One region of the Shinella sp. genome, then DNA from elsewhere that is predicted to be linked to it. Evidence: riboswitches for the same ligand, from Rfam matches in the RefSeq annotation. Region 1 holds a riboswitch; each other region holds the start of a gene.
The links. A riboswitch is a leader RNA that binds a small molecule or an ion and turns the genes downstream of it on or off. The one in region 1 is predicted to bind cobalamin.
Positions count from the first base shown of each region.

Region 2: linked by a shared signal. The riboswitch ahead of ACT6VE_RS03490 (CbtB domain-containing protein) and the one ahead of ACT6VE_RS14745 (hypothetical protein) in region 1 are both predicted to bind cobalamin.
Region 3: linked by a shared signal. The riboswitch ahead of ACT6VE_RS20515 (acyl-CoA thioesterase) and the one ahead of ACT6VE_RS14745 (hypothetical protein) in region 1 are both predicted to bind cobalamin.

Region 1 is NZ_JBQVPI010000007.1:38,661-43,494, forward strand. Features, by position in the region: gene metH (methionine synthase) at 1-3,078, opposite strand, end outside; gene ACT6VE_RS14745 (hypothetical protein) at 3,165-3,380, opposite strand; cobalamin riboswitch at 3,482-3,698, opposite strand; gene ACT6VE_RS14750 (hypothetical protein) at 3,901-4,107, opposite strand; gene ACT6VE_RS14755 (GH36-type glycosyl hydrolase domain-containing protein) at 4,106-4,834, shown strand, end outside.
Region 2 is NZ_JBQVPI010000001.1:747,786-752,619, reverse strand. Features, by position in the region: gene cobW (cobalamin biosynthesis protein CobW) at 222-1,271, opposite strand; gene cobU (bifunctional adenosylcobinamide kinase/adenosylcobinamide-phosphate guanylyltransferase) at 1,276-1,800, opposite strand; gene ACT6VE_RS03495 (CbtA family protein) at 1,802-2,593, opposite strand; gene ACT6VE_RS03490 (CbtB domain-containing protein) at 2,606-2,782, opposite strand; cobalamin riboswitch at 2,830-3,194, opposite strand; gene ACT6VE_RS03485 (peptidoglycan-binding domain-containing protein) at 3,274-4,834, opposite strand, start outside.
Region 3 is NZ_JBQVPI010000011.1:185,104-189,937, forward strand. Features, by position in the region: gene ACT6VE_RS20500 (flavin reductase) at 1-209, opposite strand, end outside; gene ACT6VE_RS20505 (methionine synthase) at 236-1,264, opposite strand; gene ACT6VE_RS20510 (DUF1852 domain-containing protein) at 1,292-2,281, opposite strand; cobalamin riboswitch at 2,523-2,736, shown strand; gene ACT6VE_RS20515 (acyl-CoA thioesterase) at 2,878-3,693, shown strand; gene ACT6VE_RS20520 (LysR family transcriptional regulator) at 3,696-4,583, shown strand.

The sequences.
Region 1 (4,834 bases):
GACGGCTTTTGGCGTGAACCATTTTTCCGCAATGATCTTTTCCAGCATCGCCTGCGCATCGGCAAAGAGCTGGCGGGCCGCCGGCCCCTGTTTTTCGTCATCGAGGATTTTCGGATAGACGCCCTTCAGCTCCCAGGTCTGGAAGAAGGGGGTCCAGTCGATGTAACGGGCGAGATCGGCGAGATCCCAATCCTGCCAGACGCGGGTGCCGAGGAAGGAGGGCGTCTTCGGCTGGTAGGCGGACCAGTCGGCCCTGAAGGCATTGTCGCGCGCCTTGCCGATCGGAAAACGCTGTTTTTCCGCTTCGCTCCGGGCATGGGCATCGGCCACCTTGCGGTACTCGGCCTTCAGCGTCTCGACGTAACCGGGCTTCATCTCGGCCGACAGCAGGCTGCCGACCACGCCGACGGCGCGGCTCGCATCGGTGACGTAGACGGTCTGGCCACGGTCGTAGCGCGGGTGGATTTTGACGGCCGTGTGCACGCGGCTCGTCGTGGCGCCGCCAATCAGCAGCGGGATGTCGAAACCTTCGCGCTCCATTTCATTGGCGACATGCACCATCTCGTCGAGCGAGGGCGTGATCAGGCCGGACAGGCCGATGATGTCGACCTTTTCGGCTTTCGCCGTCTCGAGGATCTTCGTTGCCGGCACCATGACGCCGAGGTCGATGATCTCGTAATTGTTGCAGGCGAGCACGACGCCGACGATGTTCTTGCCGATGTCGTGCACGTCGCCCTTGACGGTTGCCATCAGGATTTTGCCGGCGCTCTGCCGCCCGCCGCTGCCGCCATTGGCGAGCTTTTCGGCTTCCATGTAGGGCAGCAGCACGGCGACGGCCTGTTTCATCACGCGAGCGGATTTCACGACCTGCGGCAGGAACATCTTGCCGGCGCCAAAAAGGTCGCCGACGACGTTCATGCCGGCCATCAGCGGGCCTTCGATGACGTGCAGCGGGCGTTCCGCATTCTGCCTGGCCTCTTCCGTGTCGGCCTCGACGAATTCGGTGATGCCGTTGACGAGGGCGTGTTCGAGGCGCTTTTCGACCGCCCAGTCGCGCCAGGCGAGGTCGCGCTCCTTGGCTTCCTTGCCGGCCGTGCCCTTGAAGCGTTCGGCGATCTCCAGCATGCGCTCGGTCGCGGTGCCGCCGCCCTTCGGCACGCGGTTCAGCACCACGTCCTCGCAGGCCTCACGCAGGTCCGCCTCGATCGTGTCGTAGACGGCAAGCTGGCCGGCATTGACGATGCCCATGTCCATGCCCGCCTGAATGGCGTGGTAGAGGAACACCGCGTGCATCGCCTCGCGCACCGGCTCGTTGCCGCGGAACGAGAAGGAGAGGTTGGAGACGCCGCCGGAAATATGGGCATGCGGCAGGGTGGCGGTGATTTCGGCGGTCGCTTCGATGAAGTCTACACCGTAATTGTCGTGCTCCTCGATGCCGGTGGCGACGGCAAAGATGTTCGGGTCGAAGACGATGTCTTCCGGCGCAAGGCCGGCGACTTCGGTCAAGAGCTTGTAGGCGCGGGTGCAGATATCCACCTTGCGCGCCCTGGTGTCGGCCTGCCCGGTCTCGTCGAAGGCCATGACGACGACGGCGGCGCCATAGGCGCGCACGAGCTTGGCGTGGTGCAGGAAGGCTTCCTCGCCTTCCTTCAGCGAGATCGAGTTGACCAGCGGCTTGCCCTGCACGCATTTCAGGCCGGCCTCGATCACCTCCCATTTCGAGCTGTCGATCATCAGGGGTACGCGGGCGATATCCGGCTCTGCGGCGATGAGATTGACGTATTCCGTCATGGCCCTGGCAGAATCGATCAGGCCCTCGTCCATGTTGATGTCGATGATCTGCGCGCCGTTCGCCACCTGGTCGCGCGCGACGTCGAGGGCGGCCGCATAGTCGCCGGCGGTGATCAGCTTGCGAAATTTCGCCGAGCCGGTGACGTTGGTGCGCTCGCCCACGTTCACGAAGGGAATGGCGTCGGTCAGCGTGAAGGGTTCGAGGCCGGAAAGCCGCATATGGCGCGGGATGTCGGGGATTTCGCGTGGGCTATGGCGGGCGGCGGCGGCGGCGATGGCGCGGATATGGTCCGGCGTCGAGCCGCAGCAGCCGCCGACGATATTGACCAAGCCATCACGCATGAACCCTTCGATCTGGGCGGCCATCTCGTCCGGCGTCTCGTCATATTGACCGAAGGCGTTCGGCAGGCCGGCATTGGGGTAAGCACAGACGAAGGTCTGTGCCACGGAAGAAATTTCGGCGAGGTGGGCGCGCATGGCATTGGCGCCGAGCGCGCAGTTGAGGCCGATGGAGAAGGGATCGGCGTGGCGCACCGAGTTCCAGAAGGCTTCCGGCGTCTGGCCGGACAGTGTGCGGCCGGACAAGTCGGTGATCGTGCCGGAGATCATGACCGGCAGCTCGATGCCCTTTTCCTCGAAGATTTCGCGGGTGGCGAAGATCGCGGCCTTGGCGTTCAGCGTGTCGAAGATCGTCTCGATCAGGATGATGTCGGCGCCACCATCGATGAGGCCGCGCAGCTGGTCGGCATAGGCGAGGCGCAGGTCGTCGAAGGAGACGGCGCGGTAGCCGGGATTGTTGACATCAGGCGAGATGGAGGCGGTGCGGTTGGTCGGGCCGAGCGCGCCGGCGACGAAACGGCGGCGGCCGTCCTTTTCCTGGGCGCGCAGCCCGGCGCGCCGCGCAAGGCGTGCGCCGTCGCGGTTCAGTTCATAGACCATGTCCTCCATGCCGTAATCGGCCTGGGCGATGGTGGTGGAGGAGAAGGTGTTGGTTTCGAGAATGTCGGCGCCGGCCAGCGCATAGCGGTAGTGGATGTCCTCGATCGCGCCCGGTTGAGTGAGCGTCAGGAGGTCGTTGTTGCCCTGCTGGTGGCAGGCGCAATCGCCGAAGCGGTCGCCGCGGAAATCGTCCTCGACGAGCTTGAGCGTCTGGATTTCCGTACCCATGGCGCCGTCGAGCACCAGGATGCGCTCGCGGGCAGCCTCCTGCAGGGCGGCGAGGATCTCGCGGCCGTCGCGGGGCGGGAGTTCGGGGCCGAACAGGGTGTCCAGGTGCGATTTGGCCATGGCAAAGCCCTCCGGTGCAATCATACTGCATCGGAAGTCACATAAAGATATCTTTATGTCAATATGTCTTTATGCCGGCTGACGCATCAGTGAAGCGGCCCGTCTGCGCCGGCAAGCGATACGAACAGCGATCGGAGGCGGGTAATATCCGGATCGGAATCGTCATAACGGGAGAGTTTTTGCACCTCCTTCAGCGCCTCGACGGCAAGGTCGGCGCCGCGCGGCTGCCAGAGCAGCCAGGAGATGAAAACGGATTCCGGTTTTCCGGTGCCGGAGAGACCGTTGTCGGTGGTTGCAAACATGTAGATCCCCAATCGGTAAATTGGGGGATGACCGGACGCACGCATGCTGGATTTCGCCCAAAGGCGACAAGCAAGCGCACCACTGGGACACCCCGCCCATGGACGTTTCAAGTATCAGGGCAGGTCTCCTGGCTCACGGGTCGTTGCTCCAGTCTCGCCTTCCCGGTCCAAAGACCAGTGGCTTTATCGACAGTCGCTCGCCGTTCACAGTTGCGGGGGCAGCGCCGGTCTTGGCACTCCATCTGGAGCATCGCACCGGCTTCCCTCTTAGCCTCCAAGCCGCATGCGACTCGGAAGACCCTGACTTCGGCAAACTGGCGTCAGCGCGCCGGCAAGTCAATGGTTTTGGCCGTCATGCACAGGGCGGGAACTTTTTCCGTCGTCAGGCATTGGGCTTTTCGCCTGCACCATGCGCAGGTTCGCCCTGCGGGAGGGAGGGGCGATTCACCAAATCCGCAGATGAGGGTCCATGCTGCGCCATCCAGTCCTGTTGACATGTTGCAAGTCTCTGTCCTTACGGCTAAAAAATGCCGTTTTCATGCACCACGCGGCCAGGATGCCAACAAGCGTGTCGCCTGAGCCATGTCCAACCGTCAAGCATCTCCCAGGTGCGGTTCGGTGCCATGGCTGATCGCGGCACAAATATGAACCCTGCCCGCAAAAAACTGTCCAGCGCAAAGGCCGCCGCCGGATGGTTCCACATGGCCGGATCCAGAATCAGAAACATGCCCCTTCATAATACGCCGCAAGCCTCCTCGCGCGATGCCGACGTCAAGCAGATCGATTATAACGATTCGATCCGCGCCACCTATCTGACGCTGGAGGAGCTCGCCGATTGCGGTGAAGCGCTGGCGCGCGACAAACGCGCGGCCCTGCCCGGCTTCCGTCCCTTCGAATTCCGTGCCCGGCACAAGGAGAACGAGAAGGAGATCTTCCGCGTCTATCAGGTGACCGCGAAGGACGTCGAAGCGGGCGTGCAGATCACCCCCGCCGCCGAATGGCTGCTCGACAATTATTACGTGATCGAAGAGGCGATCCAGGAAGTCCGTCGCGATTTCCCCCGCCGCTTCTTCCGCCAGCTGCCGACCATGGAGGTCGAGGGACAGGTCATGCCGCGCACGCTGGCGCTCGCCTGGCTCTATGTCGCCCATACGCATAGCGGCGTCTCGCATGACGGCCTGACGGCCTTCGTCCAGGGCTTCCAGAAGGTTGATGCGCTGAAGATCGGCGAACTCTGGGCGCTGCCGTCCTTCATTCGTTTCGTGCTTCTCGAAAACCTCCGCCGCATTTCGAGCCGCGTCGAGCGCTCGCGCAAGATGCGGCTGAAGGCGAACGAGGTGGCGGACGAACTGATCCGGCTCAACGATCCGGAAAAATGCATTGCCCATCTCCAGTCGATGGAGACCTTCATCGACGACAACACTTTCGTCATCCAGCTGCTCTACCGGCTTCGT
Region 2 (4,834 bases), on a different contig from region 1:
CGGCGCCTCCTGTTTGCTGGCGTACCGCGGCGACAAGGGAATACCCCCCTCTGTCACTTCGTGACATCTCCCCCACAAGGGGGGAGATCAGATGGCGCGAAGCCTTACCCATTCCTGACGATGCTGATCGAGCACAGGCCTCGCCCTTCGCCGATCTCCCTCCTTGTGGGGGAGATGGCCGGCAGGCCAGAGGGGGGTATCGACGCATGCTCATGCCGAAATCACACCGCCGCAGCGATGGCGGCGCGCACGGCTTGCTCGTCCATGTCGTGCAGGCCGATGACGACGAGGCGCGTGCCGCGGGTTTCGCTCGGGCTCCAGGCGCGCTCGAAATAGGTATCGATGCGGCTGCCGACGGCCTGGATGAGCAGGCGTAGCGGCTTGCCGGGCACGTCGGCAAAACCCTTGACGCGTAGCACGTCGTGTTCGCCGATCACGCCCTTGAGGCGCTCGGTGAAGGCGGCCGGATCGGCGATGGCGCCGAGTTCCACGACGAAACTATCGAATTCGTCGTGGTCGTGCTCCTCGCCGTTCTCATGTTCCAGTTCGTGGTGCGACTTGCGGTTGGCGATATCGTCTTCCGTGCCGACGCCGAGGCCGAGCAGCACGGCGGCGGCGACTTCACCGTTCTTCGCCTCGATCATCGTGGGTTTGCGGGCGATACGGGAGGTGACCTCGTCACGCACGGCCTGAAGGCCGGCGGCATCGATCAGGTCCGTCTTGTTGAGGATGATCAGGTCGGCGGCGGTCAACTGGTCTTCGAACAGCTCTTCCAGCGGGCTTTCGTGGTCGAGGTTGTCGTCCTCGACACGCAGCGCATCGACCTTGTCATGGTCATCGGCAAAGCGGCCGGCGGCGACGGCAGCGCTGTCGACCACTGTGATGACGCCATCGACCGTCACCTGCGTCTTGATTTCCGGCCAGTTGAAGGCGGCGATGAGCGGCTGCGGCAAAGCGAGGCCAGACGTCTCGATGACGATATGGTCCGGGCGGTTTTCGCGCTCCAGCAGCTTCGTCATGGTCGGGATGAAATCATCGGCGACGGTGCAGCAGATGCAGCCATTGGTGAGTTCGATGATGTCGTCCTCGGTGCAGGCTTCCGCGCCGCAGCCCTTCAGCACGTCGCCATCGACGCCGAGATCGCCGAACTCGTTGATGATCAGCGCGATGCGTTTTCCGCCGGCATTCTGCAGCAGGTTGCGGATCAGCGTCGTCTTGCCGGCACCAAGGAAGCCGGTGATGACGGTGGCGGGGATTTTCTGTTGCAGCATAGGCTCAACCCTTCATTTTCAGCGGCAGTCCGGCCGCAACGAAATAAACATTTGGCACGAGGGCGGCGACCAGCTGGTGCAGCCGCCCGGCATGGTCGCGGAAGTCACGCGCCATGCGGTTTTCCGGTACGATGCCGAGACCGACCTCATTCGACACGAAGACCAGTTGACCCGGCGCCGCCGCGATGGCCTCGATGAGGCCGGCAAATTCGGCGGCGATGTCGCGTTCCTCCAGCATCAGGTTGGTGACCCAAAGCGTCAGGCAATCGATGAGCACCGCCCGATCCTCACGCGCCACATCTTTTATGCGCGCGGCGAGTGCAAGCGGCTCTTCGTGGGTTTCCCACCCCTTTCCGCGATCTTCCCGGTGTCTGGCGATGCGCTCCCGCATCTCATCATCCCAGGCGCGGCCGGTGGCGATATAGTGACGCGAAAGGCCGGTCTCGGCGACCAGCCTTTCGGCAAAAGCGGATTTTCCGGAACGCGCACCGCCCAGAACCAGGACGGCCCCGGGCGATTTTTGCGTCATATCAGGCAGCCTTGGCGACTTTCTCGTTGGCAAAGCCCAACGCGAGACCGAGCACGATCCAGAAGAACAGCGTCGTGGCGAGTGCCGCAACCGCGAACTCGGCACCGAGAACAGCCGGAACGTTGCTGGAAATGTCGCTCGGCTGCGGCGCGCCGTAGACCTGCGGCGCCGCGATAAGCACGATACCGGCGATCTTGGCGACGATGCCCTGCTTCAGGAACAGGAGATAGAGCCCCCCGGCCGAGAGCAGGACGGTCGCAATCCACCAGGTCTGGCGCTGACCGAGATCCGCGGCCGGGAAACCCGGAAGTTCCGGCGGCAGGCCAATGGCGGGCAGCATATGCACCGCAAGCCAGCCGGCGGCACCCCAAAGCGCACCATTCGCAACGGTGATCGGGTGTCCTGAAACCAGGCTGAAGCCCGCCAGCAGAAGCGCAAAACCGGTGCCGGTGACGAGGTTGGCCAAAAGTGTGCCGGAGAAACGGCTCATGCCGAACATGATGCCGCCTTCCTCGTGCTCCTCGCCCTCATGGGCATAGGCGACGGAAACCGGCGACAGGTACGACGCGACGTCCAGAATGGCAGCGCCGAGCGAGGAATGCTCCTGCGTCGTGGCGGCACCACCCGTGGTGGGTGTCGTGCCGTCGGTTGCCGGTGCGGTTTCTTCGGCGCCGCCTTCGAATTCTTCTGCGTGAAGAATGAGCGGCACGACTCGCGCCTCCTGGGCGGCTGTCATCAGCACGCCAGAGAACAGCCCGGCCACCAGGGCGGCCAGGAGATAACGAACGATCATGTCAAAAACTCCTTAGTGGCAGGGAAAGCCGTAGGAGTGACGGGTGTCGTGCGCCGTATCGTGCAGCACGGCCGAATTGGCCAGGCCGGCGCTGAAAACGAGGAAGGCACCGAGCAGCAATGCGAAAACGCCCGCGACAAGGCGGTCGTTTGCGGAAAGGGTAACAGTAGACGTAGCGGAAACAGCCATGACAACCTCCGTGCAGGCGTTGGGGAAGCCCCTCCCCAGGTCGGGCGATATGCCCTCATCGGCTGGCAGGTCTCCTGGCTCGTGGCGTCCGGCGTTTTCACGCCTGCGGATCGCTCTCACCTTCCCGGGTATCAGCATCACGAAAGGTGGACGATTCGTAGAAAAAGAGGCGTCCGAGCCTTTGCTTATCGCAATGCCACCCAGTGGCTTTTCCGGTTGGTTTTCTCGGTGTGGCGCGAAGCACGATTGCCTCATTCCACACAAATCCCTCCCACCGGATGAACGTTCCTCGCCACTCTACAGTCGCGGGGTCGGCCGTGATTGCAGCGCCCTAATTGGGTCCACCGCGTCACATTCCCATTTACTCCCCGATCCGTTTCCGGATCCGGGAACCATCCAATACTGCGGATGATTATGCTTCCCGTCCCGTGAAGTCAATCGACCGGCAGCGGCATCACCTGTGCTGAAACCGCCGTCCGGTCGTCGCAAACTCAATAGCCGGGGATGATCACCATGCCACCGCCATTGTTGTAATAGCCGTCGTCGCCATTATAGCGCTCATAGTAGCCATCGACCGGGCCTTCCAGCACGTCATAGTCCTGCTGATACTGACGCTGCTGATATTGGCGCTGCTGGCGCTGGCGATTCTGACGAGCCTGAGCATATTGCGCGGCCTGCCGGAGTTCACGAAACTGCGCACGCGACAGGTAGCCGTCAGCGCGATAGCCGGACGTGCCCTGCCATGACGCGATCGCCGAGCGGGTACGCGGACCGAACACGCCGTCCGCGCCATAGGTATTGAAGCCCAGAACGCTCAACCAGCGCTGCGCCTGCACACGGGTCGAGCGCTCCATATAGGCTTCGCGCGAATCGATGACCGGCTCCTCGACAATCTTGCGCTCGGTTTCCGTGGTCGCCGTCTCCTGCTTCGGCTTGGTTTCCTGTGTTTCCTGGCGCGCGGCATCGGCAAGCGTCGAAAGCCGTTCGCGGGCATCCGCGAGGAACCGGCCATTCGGATATGCCCTGAGATAGTCGCGGAAAGCATCTGCCGAACCGTCGAGCACGGCTTTCCGGAAGGTTTCCTCCTCGCGCTTCGCCGCATCGGCCTGTTCCACGGCGAGGCCCCGGTCCTTCGTCTCGGCACCCTGCGCTTCATTTTTGCGGGCCGCAGCTACGGCGTCTTCAGCCTCAACCTGCTTCTTTGCGGCCGCAGCCTCTTCGGCGCGTTTTTCCGCCTCGTCGGCAAGGCGGGCTGCTTCGGTGGCCTTCGCCTCGGCATCCGCCGCAGCCTTGGCGGCTTCGGCCTTCAGTTTCTCCACTTCGGCCGCCTTCTCTTCCGCAAGCTTGCGGGCAGCAGCGGCCTCTTCTTCGATCCGCGCCTTTTCGGCAGCAGCCACCTTCTCAACCTCGACACGCTTGGCATCGGCCTCGCGACGGGCGGCGGCCTCCTCTTCGGCACGCGCCTTTTCCGCAGCGGCAGCCTCTTCGGCTTTCGCACGCGCAGCCTCAGCCTTCAGCCGGGCAGCCTCTTCCGTCTTGGCCTTGTCAGCCGCAGCCTCCGCCTCTGCCTTCAGACGCTCGGCCTCGGCAGACTTTTCATCGGCGAGTTTGCGGGCGGCGGCTTCCCTCTCATCCGCTTCGGCCTTCAGGCGGGCAGCCTCTTCGGCGCGTGCCTTCTCAGCAGCGGCAGCCTCCACCCGTGCCTTCTCCTCCGCAGCCGCCTTTTCCTCGGCGAGCTGGCGGGCAACGGCTTCTTCTTCCGCCTTCTTCGCCTCAGCTTCCGCCTGCAAGCGCGCTGCTTCCGCCTCGGCCTTGGCCTTTTCCGCCTCGGCGACCTTGCGCGCTTCCTCTTCGGCCTGCTTCGCTTCGGCCTCGGCCTTCAGGCGTGCCGCTTCCGCATCAGCCTTTGCTTTCTCCGCTTCGGCGACCTTACGCGCTTCCTCTTCGGCCTGTTTCGCTTCAGCCTCGGCCTTCAGGCGTGCCGCTTCCGCATCGGCTTTCGCCTTCTCCGCTTCGGCAACCTTGCGGGCTTCCTCTTCGGCCTGCTTCGCC
Region 3 (4,834 bases), on a different contig from region 1:
AAGGCATGAAAACAGGAGCTCGCACGATTGATACAGACGAGAAGTGTCGGCGGTGTGTCGCTAACGCTGCAGACCGCCGAGGCCGTAAAGCCGTAACGCGTGCCGCTAGATATGGTGGTGACGACGTTGACCGCCGAGCCGAGGCGCGACATGCCGTCGCGAAACGTCGCCTTGTCGACAGGGTCGAAGCGGTGATCCACCATAGTCATGCCGGCCTCTGGATACCCAGCCGGCACTAAGCCGTGAGCTCTTTTCGGACGATTTCTGCGCCCGCGCTCAGAGCATTCAGCTTGCCCCGCGCTACCCGGCGCGAGAGAGGCGCCATGCCGCAATTGGTGCAAGGGCAAAGGTTCTCGCCATCGACAAACTGGAGTGCTTTTCGAAGGGTAGCGGCGACCTCCTCTGGGGTTTCAATGATGTCGGATGCTACGTCGATGGCCCCCACCATCACCTTTTTGCCCCGAACAAGTTCGATAAGATCCATTGGGACGTGAGAGTTATGGCATTCCAGCGAGATCATACCGATGCTGGATTTCTGCAATTTGGGGAGCGTCTCCTCATATTGCCGCCACTCGGACCCCAGGGTCTTCTTCCAATCCGTGTTGGCCTTGATGCCGTATCCGTAGCAAATATGGACCGCGGTTTGGCAGTTGAGGCCTTCGATTGCCTTTTCCAAGGTCGCGACGCCCCAATCATTCACCTCGTCGAAGAAGACGTTGAAGGCGGGCTCGTCGAACTGAATTATGTCGACGCCGGCGGCCTCCAGTTCCCGGGCCTCCTGATTGAGGATTTTGGCGAACTCCCAGGCCAGCTTTTCCCGGCTTTTATAGTGGCCGTCGAAAAGCGTATCGATCATGGTCATCGGACCCGGCAGAGCCCATTTGATCGGCTGCTTGGTCTGTTGACGTAGGAATTTGGCATCTTCGACGAATACCGGCTTCTGGCGAGACACGGCACCCACGACCGTCGGCACGCTCGCATCGTAGCGATCGCGGATCCTGACCGTTTCACGCTTTTCAAAGTCGACCCCGTCGAGGTTCTCGATAAAGGTTGTGACGAAATGCTGGCGGGTCTGCTCACCATCACTGACGATATCAATGCCCGCCTGCTGCTGATCGTCCAGCGCAAGCCGCAGCGCATCCTGCTTGCCCGTGAGCAACTCCTCGCCTTGCAGCTTCCAGGGCGACCAGAGCTTTTCAGGTTCTGCAAGCCACGAGGGTTTGGGCAAGCTACCGGCGGTTGACGTGGGCAACAGTTTTTTCATGTTGGGCTACCTTATGTTTTTGGTTCGTCAAAAGGCGTGATTGGCAGACCATTGCTCAAGAACCGTCTTGTACGGCTTGATGAAGTGCTCCTCGGCGAATTTCCCCTGCACCACGGCGAGCCGGCTGCGCTCTTCACGATCGTAGACAATACGCGTCAGCGAATAATCCTGGTGCTTCAGATTTGGCTGATAGCAGGCCCCTGCCGAGGAGTTGGCGTTGTAAATCTCGGGCCGATAAATCTTCTGAAACGTCTCCATCGTGCTGATGGTGCTGATCAGCTCGAGATTGGTGTAATCGTCGAGCAGATCGCCGAGAAAATAGAGGGCAAAAGGCGCGACGCTATTCGGCGGCATGAAGAAGCGAACCTGCAGCCCCATTTTTTTAAAGTAGTAGTCCGTCGCAGACTGTTCATCCTGCTGGTATTCGACGCCCAATACCGGATGCTGGTTTCCAGTCCGACGGTATGTCTTGCTGCTGGAGGCACTCAGGCAGATGACCGGGGATTTGAGAAAGCGCTTTTTGTAAGCATCTGAACTCAGGAAGGATTTGAACAGCTTTCCATGCAGGTCGCCGAAATCATCCGGCGTGGCGAATGCGGGGCGATCCTTGTTGTAAGCCGGCAATACGACGCTGAAGTCGTAATCTCGGACATAGGAGGAAAAATTATTGCCGACGATGCCCTCGATGCGTTCGCCAGTCTGTCTGTCGACGATATTCGTCTTCAGGATTTCGATGAGTGGAAAGGCGTCATTTTTTACACCAGCACCGATCGTCATCTCAACCGAAATGATCTCGAGCTCGACCGCATAGCGATCGCCCTTGGGATTATCCCAATGCGCCAGGGCGTTGAAGCGATTATCGATCATCCTAAGCGCGTTGCGAAGATTCTCCGCCCGGTTGTCGCCTCTCGCCAGGTTTGCGAAATTCGTCGTGGCACGCGTGTTGTCGGAGGGACGATAATCCTCATCGAAGCGAATGCTTTTGATAGAAAATGCGAGATCTTCGTTCGTTGCCATCCGTCTTCCTCAGTTCTCGATATAGAACCAAACCCTGGTTCGTCGTCTTCCAGCCGAGACAATTCTCCGCCCGACTTTCTCAGCCCGCTTCCTTCATATTGTCGATAATCAGGCGCGGTGCGTGCTTTATGCCCGAGGCCTGGGTCGAGAAATATTGGTTTTATCTCATTGAACGATGAGCCGTGCTCATGAGTGGTCGCAGACCGGTTCGCAGGCGGCTTGACCACTTCAGCAACATGCGACATTGGTTCGTCATCGTGGTTCTGCGGCGCGCAAATGCTCCGGAGCTAAGAGGGAATTCGGTGAGGGGCTTGATCACAGCCCGAAGCCGAAGCTGCCCCCGCAACTGTAAGCGGCGAGCGAAAGTCCATCCAAGTCACTGAGGCCTGCCTCGGGAAGACGGACCAGAGCGAAGACCCGTAAGCCAGGAGACCTGCCACGATAGATAACGTCCACGGGCGGGGTGTCCCGGAGTGCCGCTTTCGCGATCGGTGTTCCCGTGCCATCGTCTCTGCGTCATGCCACTGCCCTGCCGCAACCTGATGGTAGAGCCGATGACTGAGACGAGGACTGGGCCGAGGATTGAGACTGCGACGATGGGCAAGCCTGCCCGGCATGGCTCGACAACCAATCTCATCGATATCGTTTTCCCCGGAGATACCAATCATCACGGCACCCTGTTTGGGGGAGCCGGGTTGGCTCTGATGGATCGCGTCGCCTTTATCGCGGCGACCCGGTTCGGGCGGGTGCCTTTCGTGACGGCGTCCTGCGAGCGGATCGACTTCCGGCAGCCCGCGCGCATCGGGCACATTGTCGAACTCACCTCCAGACCGGTCAAAGCCGGGCGCCGTTCCCTGACGGTCGAGGTCGAGATGGTGGCTGAGGCCATCGTCGGTCGTGAGCGGCATACCTGTACACGCGGTCTATTCCATATGGTCGCCAGACCGGAGGGACAGGACGGCGCCAATTACTCGCTGCCCGCACTGCTTCCGGAGGCGGAAGCCGCGCCGGGCACCAGCGATACCGTCACCATGGTCGAGATTGTTTTTCCGGATCAGGCAAACAGTGCCGGCCGGATGTTCGGGGGCGAAGCAATCTCCTACATGACCAAGGCCGCATTCGTCGCAGCGTCCCGCTATTCCAGTAAGCTGGTGGTCCTGGCGTCATCCGAGCGTATCGATTTCGCGAGGGCAATCGAGATAGGTGAAATCGTCGAGACCGAGGCACGCGTCGAGCGCGTGGGCCGGAGTTCGACGTCGATCGAGACGAAACTCTGGTCCGAGAACCTACTGACCGGCGAGAGGCAACTCACAGCCGCCGGGCACTTCACCATGGTCGCGGTCGACGCCGATCATCGGCCGGTTCCCGCGTGCGAGAGCGGCGATGTCGCTGATCACCAAGGGCGGGCCTAACCATGCTGGACAGACAACATTTATCGATCCTGCGCGAAGTCGACCGCCTCGGTAGCCTGACGGCGGCGGCAGAGCGCCTGAACGTCTCCCAATCCGCTCTCAGCCACACTATCCGGAAGCTGGAGGAACGCTATGGCGTGGCGATGTGGGAGAAGGATGGACGAAACCTCCGTCTCACCGAGGCCGGACGATACATCGTGATCCTCGCTCAGCGCGTTCTGCCGCAGATCGAACGAGCCGAGGATGTCCTGTCGGATTATCGCCAAGGCCAGCGTGGCTCGCTCAAGATCGGCATGGAATGCCATCCTTGCCACCAGTGGCTGATGGGTGTCACCAAGCCCTACCTCATGGAGTGGCCGCAGGTAAGCCTCGAACTGACGACGTCGTTTGCCGCCGGCGGTGTGGCGGCGCTGACAGGATACGAAATCGATATTCTGATCACGCCGGATCCGATCGAGATGCCCGGCATTCATTATCTCGCGGTATTCGACTACGAGCTCGTGCTTGCCGTGCCCGCCGATCATCCGCTGGCCCTGAAAGGCCACGCGGAACCTGCGGATCTGCTGAATGAGACGCTGTTCACCTATCCCGTACCGCCGGAACGACTGGATGTGTTTACCCAGTTCCTTGTCCCCGCCAACAGCCGGCCGCGCCACCACCGCAATGTCGAGACGACAGAGATGATGCTTCAGCTCGTTGCGGCATCCCGCGGAGTCAGCGCCATTCCCGACTGGCTGGTGCACCGGGAGGCGGCTGCGCTCGGCCTTCGTCCCGTCAGGATCGGAACAGCTGGGATCCAGAAAAGCATCCACCTTGGTCTGAGAGATGGCGACGACACTGTCGATTTTATCGCCGGGTTTCTCGCGACGTCGCGCCAAGCGTTGGCGTGACGAGGCATGACGAGGCATGACGAATGGGTCTAACGGCTCCGTAGACAGCGCGAGAGAGAGAGCGAAAATAGAGAGTGCCATTTAATGGTCTTGAACGGAATCGAACCGCCGTTCTACGGCAGAGATGCGCTAACATCCTGAATTTAATCCCAATCATGCCTCTGCTTCCGATAGTTGATTTTAGTCGTCGTCCTGGCGCGCCAAACCAAACCAATCCCCAGTGTCAATTGATTTGTATCGTAAGCGCCACA